3 regions of the Pseudomonas sp. Irchel s3a10 genome follow, and region 2 is predicted to be linked to each of the others. Evidence: predicted binding sites of a transcription regulator. Region 2 holds the regulator's gene; each other region holds the start of a gene.
The links. The regulator FliA, encoded in region 2, starts transcription of late flagellar genes. The targets are predictions, from matches to a motif close to CTAAAGTTTNNNNNNNNNNNGCCGNTAA.
Positions count from the first base shown of each region.

Region 1: a site for FliA is predicted at 2,339-2,366, ahead of CKW11_RS24960 (methyl-accepting chemotaxis protein). Genes of this name have one in related genera too.
Region 3: a site for FliA is predicted at 2,256-2,283, ahead of motA (flagellar motor stator protein MotA). Genes of this name have one in related genera too.

Region 1 is NZ_FYDR01000012.1:24,562-28,656, forward strand. Features, by position in the region: gene CKW11_RS24955 (TatD family hydrolase) at 1-101, shown strand, start outside; gene CKW11_RS24960 (methyl-accepting chemotaxis protein) at 219-2,249, opposite strand; gene ampE (regulatory signaling modulator protein AmpE) at 2,538-3,377, opposite strand; gene ampD (1,6-anhydro-N-acetylmuramyl-L-alanine amidase AmpD) at 3,374-3,934, opposite strand; gene CKW11_RS24975 (DUF1631 domain-containing protein) at 3,999-4,095, opposite strand, start outside.
Region 2 is NZ_FYDR01000008.1:105,158-109,252, forward strand. Features, by position in the region: gene flhF (flagellar biosynthesis protein FlhF) at 1-427, shown strand, start outside; gene fleN (flagellar synthesis regulator FleN) at 541-1,371, shown strand; gene fliA (RNA polymerase sigma factor FliA) at 1,368-2,108, shown strand; gene CKW11_RS21995 (chemotaxis response regulator CheY) at 2,276-2,647, shown strand; gene CKW11_RS22000 (protein phosphatase CheZ) at 2,665-3,453, shown strand; gene CKW11_RS22005 (chemotaxis protein CheA) at 3,508-4,095, shown strand, end outside.
Region 3 is NZ_FYDR01000004.1:428,811-432,905, forward strand. Features, by position in the region: gene rhdA (thiosulfate sulfurtransferase) at 1-604, opposite strand, end outside; gene CKW11_RS14825 (HDOD domain-containing protein) at 647-2,185, opposite strand; gene motA (flagellar motor stator protein MotA) at 2,352-3,203, shown strand; gene motB (flagellar motor protein MotB) at 3,207-4,095, shown strand, end outside.

The DNA.
Region 1 (4,095 bases), on a different contig from region 2:
TGCCGGCGATTTGCGAGGCGTTGGCCCAGCTGATGAATATCAGCCCACAACAACTGGCTGCCGCCAGTACCGCCAACAGTTGTGAAATCTTCGGTTGGTAATCCATACCCCCTGTGGGAGCGGGCTTGCTCGCGAAAGCGGCGTGCCAGTCGGCATAGTCGTTGACTGATACACCGCTTTCGCGAGCAAGCCCGCTCCCACATTTCGATCTGCGGGTGTCAGACCCGGAACGCGCTGATCAGCTGCTTGAGTTCCACCACCTGCGCCGACAGTGCCCGGCTGGCGTCCTCGGTCTGGTGCGCCCCTTGGGCCGTGCGCTCGCCGGCGCGGTTGATCTCGACGATGTTCTGGTCGATGTCATGGGCCACGGCGGTCTGTTGCTCCACGGCAGCAGCGATCTGCTGGTTCTGATCAACGATCATGCCTACCGCGCCGAGGATGTTTTCCAGCGCCTGCTGGACCTTTTCCGACTGCCCGACCGTGCCGTTGGCCATCTGATGGCTGACACCCATGGCTTTCACCGCCGCGCCGACGCCGCCATGCAGTTTGGCGATCATCTGCTCGATTTCTTCGGTCGATTGTTGGGTGCGTTTGGCCAAGGTGCGCACTTCATCCGCCACCACCGCAAATCCTCGGCCCTGCTCGCCGGCGCGAGCCGCTTCGATGGCAGCGTTGAGCGCCAGCAGGTTGGTCTGCTCGGCAATGCTCTTGATCACTTCCAGCACGCGGCTGATCGACTGGCTGTCGCTGGCCAACTGGTTGATCACCAGCACCGATTGATCGATCTCGCTGGCCAGCGCGGTAATGCTGCCCTGCTGCGCCTCGACCAGCCCGCGACCGCTAATGGTCTCATCGTTGACGCTGTGCGCGCTGCTCACCGCTGCCGCCGCGCTGCGTGCAACTTCCAGCGAGGTCGCCGACATCTGGTTCATCGCCGTCGCCACTTGCTCTATCTGCGTGCGCTGCCCGGCCACTGCCTGATTGCTTTGCGCAGACACGGTTTCCACCTGCCCGGCCTGGCGCTCGACCTCAGCCACGGTCTGCCCGACCCGCTCGATCAGGTCGTGGATTTTCCTCACGGTGCCGTTGAACACCTCCCCCAGCTCACCCAATTCATCGCGGCTGTTGGCCTTGAAATTGACCGTCATATCGCCAGCCGCGACCTTGTCCATCATCGCGCCCAGGCGCTTGAGCGTGGTGCGGGTCGAGGCGTAGAAACCACCGTAGAGATAGAAAATCAGCACGAACACCACCGCCAGCGCCACCGCCTGCAACACCATGTGCGTGCGGTTTTGCGCCAGGCGCTGCTGCAATTGGGTATCGAGGAATTTCAGCGTCGCGTCGTTGAGTTGATAGGTCGTGTCCATCAGCGCGGTGACCTGGTCATAGAACGCCTGCCACGGGGTATCGAGGGTCTCGGCCATCACGACTTTCGCTTCAAACAGTTCACTGGTCTGTTTGAGCGAAGCCTTGCTGCTGTCGGCCGGCGCGCTGAGGCTGGCGCGCGCGGCTTTGCTGGAGTCGAGGGCGTCCTGCAATTTCAACGCGTATTCGGCCTGGAGCTTTTCGATCTGCGCCAGCAACTCGTCGAAACGGCTGCTCGACGAACTGTTGAGAAAGCCTTGCCCCAACGAATACGAACCGATGGCCCGACCCTCGCCCAAGGTCTGAGTCACGGCCGGGGTGATATGGGTGAGCAGCTCGCTGAGCTGGCGGATGTCGCTCTGGTTGTCGCGGCTAAGACCGGCCTGACTGGTGACGATCTGGCTGAAGATCTGCGCGTTGCCGAGCAGCTTGCCGATCATCGCGCTTTTGCTTTGCAGGGAGCTTTCCGCCTGCTGGGCCTTGAACGCGCTGATCATTTCATCGCGTTTGCCGTCGAACAGTTTGATCTGCTCGGGAGCGTCGGTCATCGCTTGCAGACCTTGCAGACGCGCCAGCACGGTTTGCTCCAGGCTGCTGATCTGCGCTTCGAGGTTGTCGGCTTTGCCGGACTGACCGAGGGTGACGTTGATCTGCACCAGATTGTTCAGCGTCTCCAGGTCCCGGCGCAGGCTCAGGCTGCTACCCAGCAGATCGAGGCTCTGCAATTCGATCCGGGTGCCCTGGAATTCGCGATAGGAATCGCGCACCAGATAGAAATTGGTCACCAGCATCGGCACCAGGAACAGCACGCTGATCAGGCTGAACTTCATGCCGAAGCTCAGACGGTTCATCAGCGAGACGGCGGGATAGAGCAAGCTCTTCACTGGAAGTCTCCCTTGGTTTTTCTTGTTTTTATTGGCAGGCGCAGGGCGACAGCAGATAGCCACTATCGGGCGCTGTCTCTGTATAGCTCAAATCGGCGGGAGGTTTTGTAACTTAAGGTTAACGGCTATCTGGGGCAGATCGCTCACCTTGTGGCGAGGGAGCTTGCTCCCGCTCGGCTGCGCAGCAGACGCAAATCGCTTGGACGCGTCGTTTATGATGAACAGCGAGGGCGGCTTCGCCACCCAGCGGGAGCAAGCTCCCTCGCCACAATGAATTTCACCGAGGGTTCAGTGGATCAGCACTGTCCACAAGGCAAACCCGGCATACCACAGCACCGCCGCGCGCAGCAGCAGTTCCCACAGGCAATCGAGGGTGTTGATGCCTTCAGGCCCGACCACCGGCGGCGGGATCTCAGCGGCTGCCAGCCCGACCTTGTTGATCAGTTGCGCGGCGCTGATGTTCCAGTTCAGCAGCTCATGCAACATCACCCGGCTGACCGCGACGAAGTTGCCGACCAGTGCAAGGCTGGCAGCCAGCAGGCGCACCGGCAACCAGTCAAAAGCGTGACGTAACTGGCCGGCACGTTCGGCGAGCGCCGGGTTCTGGCTGTTTTCTTCAGCCAATGCCAGCAAGCGATAAGCCAGCGCCGCCACTGGACCGAGCACGAAGTACCAGAAAATCACCGCGAAAAAGCTCTGATAGGCCTGCCACAACAGGTGACCCTGAACCCGGTCCAGCAACTGCTCGCCGCTGTCGGCGCAGATGTTCAGATCACGCTTGGCCACATGCGCTGCCGCTTGCAGGTCTTCACGACGCCAGGCGTCACGAAACGGCCCGAGGCCGCCGAGCAGATCACCGCGCCCCAAAGCGTAAATCACCACCAGCAAATGCACCGGCAAGGCCAGCAAACCGTACGCCACGGGCTCCAGCACCAGCAGCAACAGGCCGAGCAGTGCCACCGGCAGCAACACCAGAATCGTCAGCACCAGCCATGGTCGCTGGGCCAGGCGCGCGCTGGTTTCGAGTTTGTGCAGTTCGCGGATCCATCCGCCATCGCGTTGAACCCGATGGCGCAGGGCCGAGAACTTCTCGATCCACACCGCCAGCAGTAACACCAGAAAACTCATTGTCCTTCCTCTTGTACCAGGGCTGCGCGGTAACGCGCCCAGTCGAATGCCGGGCCAGGATCGGTCTTGCGCCCGGGTGCGATGTCGCTGTGCCCGCAGATGCGGGCGCCGGTGATGGCCGGAAATGCTGTTTGCAGCTGACGCGTCAGCGTGATCAACGCCTGATACTGCGCATCGGTAAAGGGCAGATCATCAGTGCCTTCGAGCTCGATGCCCACGGAAAAATCGTTACAGGTTTCCCGGCCTTCGAACATCGACACGCCCGCATGCCACGCCCGCTCAAGACAGGAGACAAACTGGGTGACCTTGCCGTCACGTTCGATCAGAAAATGCGCCGAGACGCGCAGGTCGGCGATCCCTGCAAAATAGGGATGCTCGGTGACATCCAGACGATTCTGGAAAAATTCCTGCACCTTGCCCGTGGCGAACTGCGCCGGCGGCAGGCTGATGTTGTGGATCACCAACAGGGAAATTTCGCCCGCCGGGCGTTCATTGAAGTTGGGCGATGGGCAGACCTGCACCCCGTGACACCACCCGCTAGCGGGATCCAACTGCATACCGATTCCTTCAACGCCGACTGTGTTGGCGCCCAGTATGCCGTGATCGGCCCCCGGCGCGCGATCACTTGCCGCGATTGAGTCGCCGCAGATTGCCGAGCACCGACTCCAGCGCCCGGTCGAACAGCAAGGTGTCATCCAGTGCCCGCACCGCGCCACGG
Region 2 (4,095 bases):
ACGCGTGGTGCTGATCGATACCGCCGGCTTGCAGGCCAGCGATCCGGCCCTGCGCATGCAGCTGGAAAGCCTGGCCGGGCGTGGCATCCGTTCAAAAAATTATCTGGTGCTGGCAACCACCAGCCAGAAACAGGTTCTAACCGCCGCGTACCACAGTTACAAGCGTTGCGGGCTTGCCGGCTGCATCCTGACTAAACTGGATGAGACGGCCAGTCTTGGCGAAGTATTGAGCCTGGCGATCAGTCATGAATTGCCGGTCGCGTACCTGACCGATGGCCCACGGATTCCGGATGATCTGCATCTGCCGCGCCGTCATCAACTGGTCAGCCGCGCCGTCAGCGTGCAAATGCAGGAAGAACCCAGCGAAGAAGCCATGGCTGACATGTTCGCTGATATCTACCACAGCCCGACCAAGCAGGTTGGCTGAGGTAATGAACCGTTTTTGTACCTACATCGATGGTCTGCCATGCATTGTTCCGGTTGAGAACGCGCAGCCAGTAATGTGGCCTCCGTCTATGCAAGACAAGGTAAAGAAATAACATGGGCAGCATGCATCCCGTACAGGTGATCGCGGTGACCGGCGGCAAAGGTGGCGTCGGCAAGACTAACGTGTCAGTGAACTTGTCTCTGGCGCTGGCAGAGCTTGGCCGTCGGGTCATGCTGCTGGACGCCGACCTGGGGCTGGCGAACGTCGACGTTCTGCTGGGACTGACCCCCAAACGCACTCTGGCCGACGTGATCGAAGGCCGCTGCGAACTGCGCGACGTGCTGTTGCAGGGGCCCGGCGGGATCCGCATCGTGCCGGCCGCTTCCGGCACCCAAAGCATGGTGCACCTGAGCCCGGCGCAACATGCCGGTCTGATTCAGGCCTTCAGCGACATCGGCGACAACCTCGATGTGCTGGTGATCGACACCGCTGCGGGTATTGGTGACTCGGTAGTCAGTTTTGTCCGCGCCGCGCAGGAAGTGTTGCTGGTGGTCTGCGACGAGCCGACCTCGATCACCGACGCCTACGCGCTGATCAAACTGCTCAACCGCGACTACGGCATGAACCGCTTCCGCGTCCTCGCCAACATGGCGCAGAGCCCGCAGGAAGGGCGCAACCTGTTCGCCAAGTTGACCAAGGTCACGGATCGCTTCCTCGACGTCGCCTTACAATACGTCGGTGCCGTGCCGTACGACGAAAGCGTGCGCAAGGCAGTGCAGAAGCAGCGAGCGGTCTATGAAGCCTTTCCGCGTTCCAAGTGCGCGCTGGCGTTCAAGGCGATCGCGCAGAAGGTCGATACCTGGCCGCTGCCTGCCAACCCGCGCGGTCACCTTGAGTTTTTCGTCGAGCGCCTCGTGCAGCAAACAGCAGGGCCTGTGTTATGACCGCGAGCGGTATGAACTACTACAAGAAGTCGGCACGTGACGCGCAGTACGAGTTGATCGAGCGTTACGCGCCACTGGTCAAGCGCATTGCCTATCACTTGCTGGCGCGCTTGCCGGCGAGTGTGCAGGTTGAAGACCTGATTCAGGCCGGGATGATCGGCCTGCTCGAAGTCTCGACCAAATACGACGCCAGCAAAGGCGCCAGTTTCGAAACGTACGCGGGCATTCGAATCCGCGGCGCGATGCTTGATGAAGTGCGCAAAGGGGATTGGGCACCACGCTCGGTTCACCGCAACACCCGTATGGTCAGCGACGCAATTCGCTCAATTGAAGCTAAAACCGGACGTGATGCTAAAGATCACGAGGTTGCGGCCGAACTCCAATTGAGTCTCGACGATTACTACGGGATTTTGAATGACACGCTGGGCAGCCGGCTGTTCAGTTTCGACGACCTGTTGCAGGACGGCGAACACGAAGGGCTGCACGAGGATGGCGCCAGTGCTCATCTTGAGCCGTCACGCGATCTGGAAGATGAACGCTTCCAGGCGGCGCTGGCGGATGCGATTGCCAATTTGCCGGAGCGTGAGCGACTGGTGTTGGCGCTGTACTACGACGAAGAGCTGAACCTCAAGGAAATCGGTGAAGTCCTTGGCGTCAGTGAATCGCGGGTCAGCCAGTTACACAGCCAGTGCGCGGCCCGTTTGCGGGGGCGTTTGGGGGAGTGGCGAGCGCGCTGAAGGCAGTGTGGGGACACTGCGAACGAGGCTGGTGCGGTGATGAACGGCACCGGTCTTGCTCTGTTGTGCTCCAGACAGTCATCGAGTGCTTTGCCGGATTGATTGAAGTGGCGCGTCCAGGTGCTGGGCGCGTTTAAGACTGCTTGGAGGTCGAATTGAACAAAGACATGAAAATCCTCATCGTTGATGACTTCTCAACGATGCGGCGGATCATCAAGAACCTGCTGCGCGATCTTGGGTTCACCAATACCGTCGAGGCCGACGATGGCACTACCGCCATTCCGGTACTCAACAGCGGAAGCATCGACTTTCTGGTAACGGACTGGAACATGCCGGGCATGACCGGTATCGACTTGCTGCGCCACGTACGTGCCGATGAAAAACTCAAGCATCTGCCCGTGCTGATGGTGACCGCTGAAGCCAAGCGCGAGCAAATCATCGAGGCCGCTCAGGCCGGTGTGAACGGCTACGTGGTCAAACCTTTCACGGCTCAGGCGTTGAAAGACAAAATCGAGAAGATTTTCGAACGCATCGGCTGATGACGCGCGGGGGAGCTATGGAGCATAACGAATCTTCACAGGGCGATTTCGAGTCGACCCTGAAAAAACACGCGGTCGAACTGGTCGAGAGCCTTGAAAAAGGCAGGTTCGGCGACGCTGTGCAACTGATCCATGAGCTCAATCAGACCCGTGACCGCGGCCTGTATCAGGAAGTGGGCAAGCTCACACGCGAACTGCACAGTGCGATCGTCAATTTCCAGATCGATCCGCACATGCCGCAGGCCGAGGAAGTGTCGCAAATCACCGACGCCACCGAACGCCTGGGCTATGTGGTCAAGCTGACCGAAGCCGCGGCCAACCGCACCATGGATCTGGTGGAAAGCGCCACCCCGGTGGTCAATGGCCTGGCTGAAGAAGCCCAGGCCCTGAGCACCGATTGGGGCCGCTTCATGCGTCGTGAAGTCGGGGCTGAAGAGTTCCGCGAACTGGCGCGCCGGGTCGACGGTTTTCTGTCACGCAGCAGCACGGACAACCGTGCGGTGTCGAGCAACCTCAACGACATCCTGCTGGCTCAGGATTACCAGGACCTCACAGGTCAGGTGATCAAGCGTGTGACCCAACTGGTCACCGAAGTCGAAAGCAATTTGCTCAAACTCGTCCTCATGGCCAGTCAGGTTGACCGCTTTGCGGGCATCGAACACGACCGTGCCGCGATGCTTGCAGAAAAAGATCCACAAAAACATCTCTCGCAGGGTGAAGGTCCGCAGATTCATGCCGATAAACGAGAAGACGTTGTGTCCGGTCAGGACGATGTGGACGATTTGTTATCCAGCCTCGGATTCTAGAGTTTTGGAATTTTAGGTTTTTTGGGTTTTTAGACCTGTAGGAGCACCCCATTAATGAGCTTCGGCGCCGATGAAGAGATCCTTCAGGATTTCCTGGTTGAGGCCGGCGAGATTCTTGAGCAACTGTCCGAGCAACTGGTCGAGCTGGAAAGCCGCCCGGATGACGCAGATCTGCTCAACGCAATTTTTCGCGGTTTCCACACTGTAAAAGGGGGCGCCGGCTTCCTTCAGCTCAACGAGCTGGTGGAGTGCTGTCACATCGCCGAAAACGTGTTCGACATCCTGCGCAAGGGTGAGCGTCGCGTTGATGCAGAACTGATGGACGTGGTGCTTGAGGCACTGGACGCGGTGAACAGCATGTTCAGCGAAGTCCGTGAACGTGCGCCGATCACTGCTGCAACCCCGGAACTGCTGGCCGCGCTGGCGCGTCTGGCCGAACCGCAAACGGCCGACGAAGCACCGGCTTCGCCAGTGGCCGAGATGATCGAAGAACTGGTCGTCGAAGGCGATTCGAGCGATTCGGGCGACATCACCGATAACGAATTTGAACAGCTGCTGGATTCGCTGAACGCCGTCAAGGCCGAAGCCGAAGCCCCGGCTGCTGCTGCACCTGCGCCGGCTGCCGATGCCAGCGATGAAATT
Region 3 (4,095 bases), on a different contig from region 2:
CTTTGTCCATGCCGGCGGTCCACTCGAAGTTCACCGCACCGGGGATGTGTCCACTCTTGGCGGCCAGCATCTTCTCGCCCGAATATTCCAGCGGCCCGCGGGCGTCCCAGATCGCCAGATCGGCGGCGCCGAGACGACTTTGCAGGTATTCGCGGGTTGCCGTCGGCTCGTCGTGCAGGGTCAGCGCCACCGGGCCGCCCACTGCAGGCGGTACCTGGATCGACATCGGCATGCCCGCTTCCAGCCATGCCGGCAAACCGCCGTCGATGTAGTGGTATTTGTCATGACCGATCACGTCGAGCAGCCAGATGAAACGCCCGGCCCAGCCACCACCCTCGTCGTCGTAGACCACGTAAACCGCGTCCGGACGATGCCCCAGCTCACCGAACAACGCCTCCAGATCGGCTTTGGCCGGCAGCAGCCCCGGCGCCGGTGGCTGGCCGAGCTGGGTGCGCTTGGGGTCGACAAAGCGTGCGCCGGGAAGGTGACCTTCGGCATAACGGGCAGGGCTGGTCAGATCCACCAGAATCAGTTCAGGGGAATCGAGACGCGAGAGCAGGTCGCTCGGCTCGATGACGAGCGGCAAGCCAGAGAAGTCAGACATGTGAGGTCTCCAGAGCACAAAGGGGGGGATTGTAGCGCAGCCTCATCGGCCACGGCTGCTAAAGCTGTGCAGGGCTTTTTCGATGCACTGCGCGGTTTTGCCAAAGGCTTGCACGGTGATGTCGGCGAACGGTCCGCCGCCTTGGTCGGCGACGACGATCATGATCACCCGGCCGTTATTGACCAGCGAGCGCAGGAACAGATGCTCGCCACGGAACAGCGCACGCAGGCCCGGCGGCAACAATGCGGAAAACTGTGCGTTGTTCTCGGGGTTGATCCGCACCTGTGCCTGCTGCGCGAGCAACCGTTGCAGGACTTTGCTCTGACTGACGACAAAATTCAGCGCGGCTGCTTCCTTCGGCAGGCCGAAGGTCTGGTGCACCCGCAGATTCGATTGCGTGCGGTCGGCCATCAGAAGCATCACCCGACGCATGCCGCTGGCGACCAGCGCATCACGGGCGGCGACGGTCAGGCTCATGGCATTGGTGAAGCGGCTCGGCTCGGCCAGCAGTTCGGCGCATTGCCGGCGCCACTGCGTCAGATCCTCGGCATTCGGTGCCGCCGCCGGCAGCATCCCGGCCGGCAAGCGATGGGTGCCCCATGGCCATAATAACGACACCGCCGGGTGCCACAGATCGGGCATGGCATGCTGGCGCGCACTATTGGCGGCTTGCTGGTGCAACTGCTGCTGCACTTCGTCCATCGAGATTTGCAGATAAAGGCTGGTCAGGTACTGCCAGCGCTCGCTGTGCGGACTGTCCCAGGCCTGTTGCGCCGACAGCGCCAGGCCGTTGGCCAGCAACACGGTGTTGGCCGGCTGGTTGAGCCAGCGGCGCAGGGTGGGATCGTCGTCGAGGCGATTCTGCTGGCGCAACGGATGTTCGCTGTCGCGGGCGATGCGCAGTACTTTCACCAGTTCGCGCTGTTCGCTGAGCAGCAGTTTATAGCCCTGCTGCACCCAGATCGGCAGGTGCCAGACTTGCACCAGCGCTTCGGCGATCTTCAGCAGGCGCACGCCAAACAATTGCTTCTCGACCGTGCGCGCCGATTCGCCCTTGTGGATAACCCGCAGCTCCCACTCTTCGAGCAATTCGGGAAACGTCAGCGCCAGCGGCCATAACGGCGAGAGAAACAACAGGCTGCCCCAGTGAATGTCCTGCCACAGGCGCGCCAGGCGACTGGCAAAAAAACCGTTGGCCTGTTGCGTCGCGTGCTGGCTGATCATTTGCAGTTGGCGCAGGGCCTTGGGGATCTGCATCTGCGGTTCGACGGGCAGACGCGCGAGCAGTTCTTCGGTACGCGCCAGGCCCAGGCGGTTGATCGCCACCTCGAGATTTTCCGCCGGAGCGGCCATGGTGCCGTGGGTGTGACGATTTGCCTCACGAATGATGCTCAAGGCCAGCGCCGGGCTGTCCTGCATCAGGTCGGCGATATCGCGCAGCGAGCTGCGGTTGTCGCGGATCGCCCGGCAAACCTTGTCGTGAGCCTCTTGCGGCACGGGCAGGCGCACGCCATCGAGCAGTTTGACCCAGCCCTCGAGCGTGGTCGGTTTTGCGTGTGGGACGTTCGTTTCATTAGCCATGTCTGGACGAGATCTTCACTGACTGTAGACGCGCCCGGCATGGGCTAAATTGGCTTTTCGCCTGAACTGGCTATAGTCTGGCGCAGTTTTGCCGATAAGTAGAAGAAGAGATTTTTTAACTTCCGAATATGACCTTGAACCCGACTTAAATAAGTACTTTCTACCTATGGCTAAAATTATCGGCATCATCGTCGTATTCGCGAGCGTGCTCGGCGGATACGTGCTCTCCCACGGCAAGATTGCCGCCCTGATCCAGCCCTTCGAGGTGATGATCATCGGCGGTGCGGCCCTCGGTGCATTCCTCCAGGCCAACCCCGGTTACATGACGATGCACGTGCTCAAGAAATCCCTGAGCATGTTCAGTTCGCGCTTCAGCCACACGTTCTATCTGGAAGTGCTCGGCCTGATCTACGAGATCCTCAACAAGAGCCGCCGCGAAGGCATGATGGCCATCGAAGGCGATATCGAAGACGCTGCCGCGAGCCCGATCTTCGCCAAGTACCCGGCCGTGCTCAAAGACGAGCGCATGACCGCGTTCATCTGCGATTACCTGCGCATCATGTCCTCCGGCAACATGGCTCCGCATGAGCTGGAAGGCCTGTTCGACATGGAACTCTACAGCCTTAAGGAAGACCTCGAGCACCCGTCCCATGCGGTGAACGGCATTGCCGACGCCATGCCCGGTTTCGGTATCGTTGCGGCGGTATTGGGTATCGTGGTGACCATGGCGTCGCTGGGTGAAGGCGATCAGAAATCCATCGGCCTGCACGTGGGTGCGGCACTGGTCGGTACCTTCTTCGGTATTCTCGCGGCCTACGGTTTCTTCGGGCCGTTGGCGCATTCCCTGGCGCACGATGCCAAGGAAGAACTGAACGTCTACGAGGCCATCAAGGCCTCGCTGGTGGCTTCGGCTTCCGGCATGCCGCCATCGCTGGCCGTGGAGTTCGGGCGCAAGGTTCTGTACCCGGCGCACCGTCCAAGCTTTGCCGAGCTGGAACAAGCCGTTCGCGGTCGCTAAGCCATGGAAAATAATCAGCCGATAATCATCAAGCGCGTCAAGCGCATAGCCGGTGGGCACCACGGCGGGGCGTGGAAAATCGCCTTCGCCGACTTCGCCACGGCGATGATGGCGTTCTTCCTGGTGTTGTGGCTGCTGTCCACCGCGACACCGGAGCAGAAGATCGCCATCGCCGGTTACTTCAAGGATCCGGTCGGCTTCTCCGAAAGCGGCACGCCGTACATCATTGATCTGGGCGGCACGCCGACCCTGGCACCGGAAAACACCCTCAACCCTGAGGTGAAATCCCAGCCGCAACCGGACAAGGTCACGGTCGACACCGAGCAGGTCGAAGGCATGGCCGAACAGGTCGAGAAAGAACGCCTGGAGCTGTTGCTGCAAGAACTGCAGAACAAGGTCGACGAGAACCCGCAGTTGCAGAAGTTCAAGGATCAGATCCTGTTCGAGATCACCCCGAACGGCTTGCGCATCCAGATCATGGACGCGGAAAACCGGCCGATGTTTGACTCAGGTTCCGCACGTCTGAAGCCGTACTTCGAAGACATCCTGCTGGCCATGGCCGACACCATCAAAGCGGTGCCGAACAAGATCAGCATCAGCGGCCACACCGACGCCAAGCCGTATATCGGCACCGGCGATTTCGGCAACTGGGAGCTCTCGGCCAACCGTGCCAACGCTGCACGGCGTGCGCTGGTGGCCGGCAGCTATCCGGATTCGCAGGTGGCGCGGGTTGTCGGTTATGCCTCGTCGGCGCTGTTCGACAAGGAAAACCCGTTCAATCCGGTCAACCGCCGCATCGACATCGTGGTCCTGACCAAAAAGGCCCAGGCCGCCATCGAAGGTTCGCAAGGTGCCGACGCGGCCAAGCCCGCCGCCGAAGGTCAGAACGGCG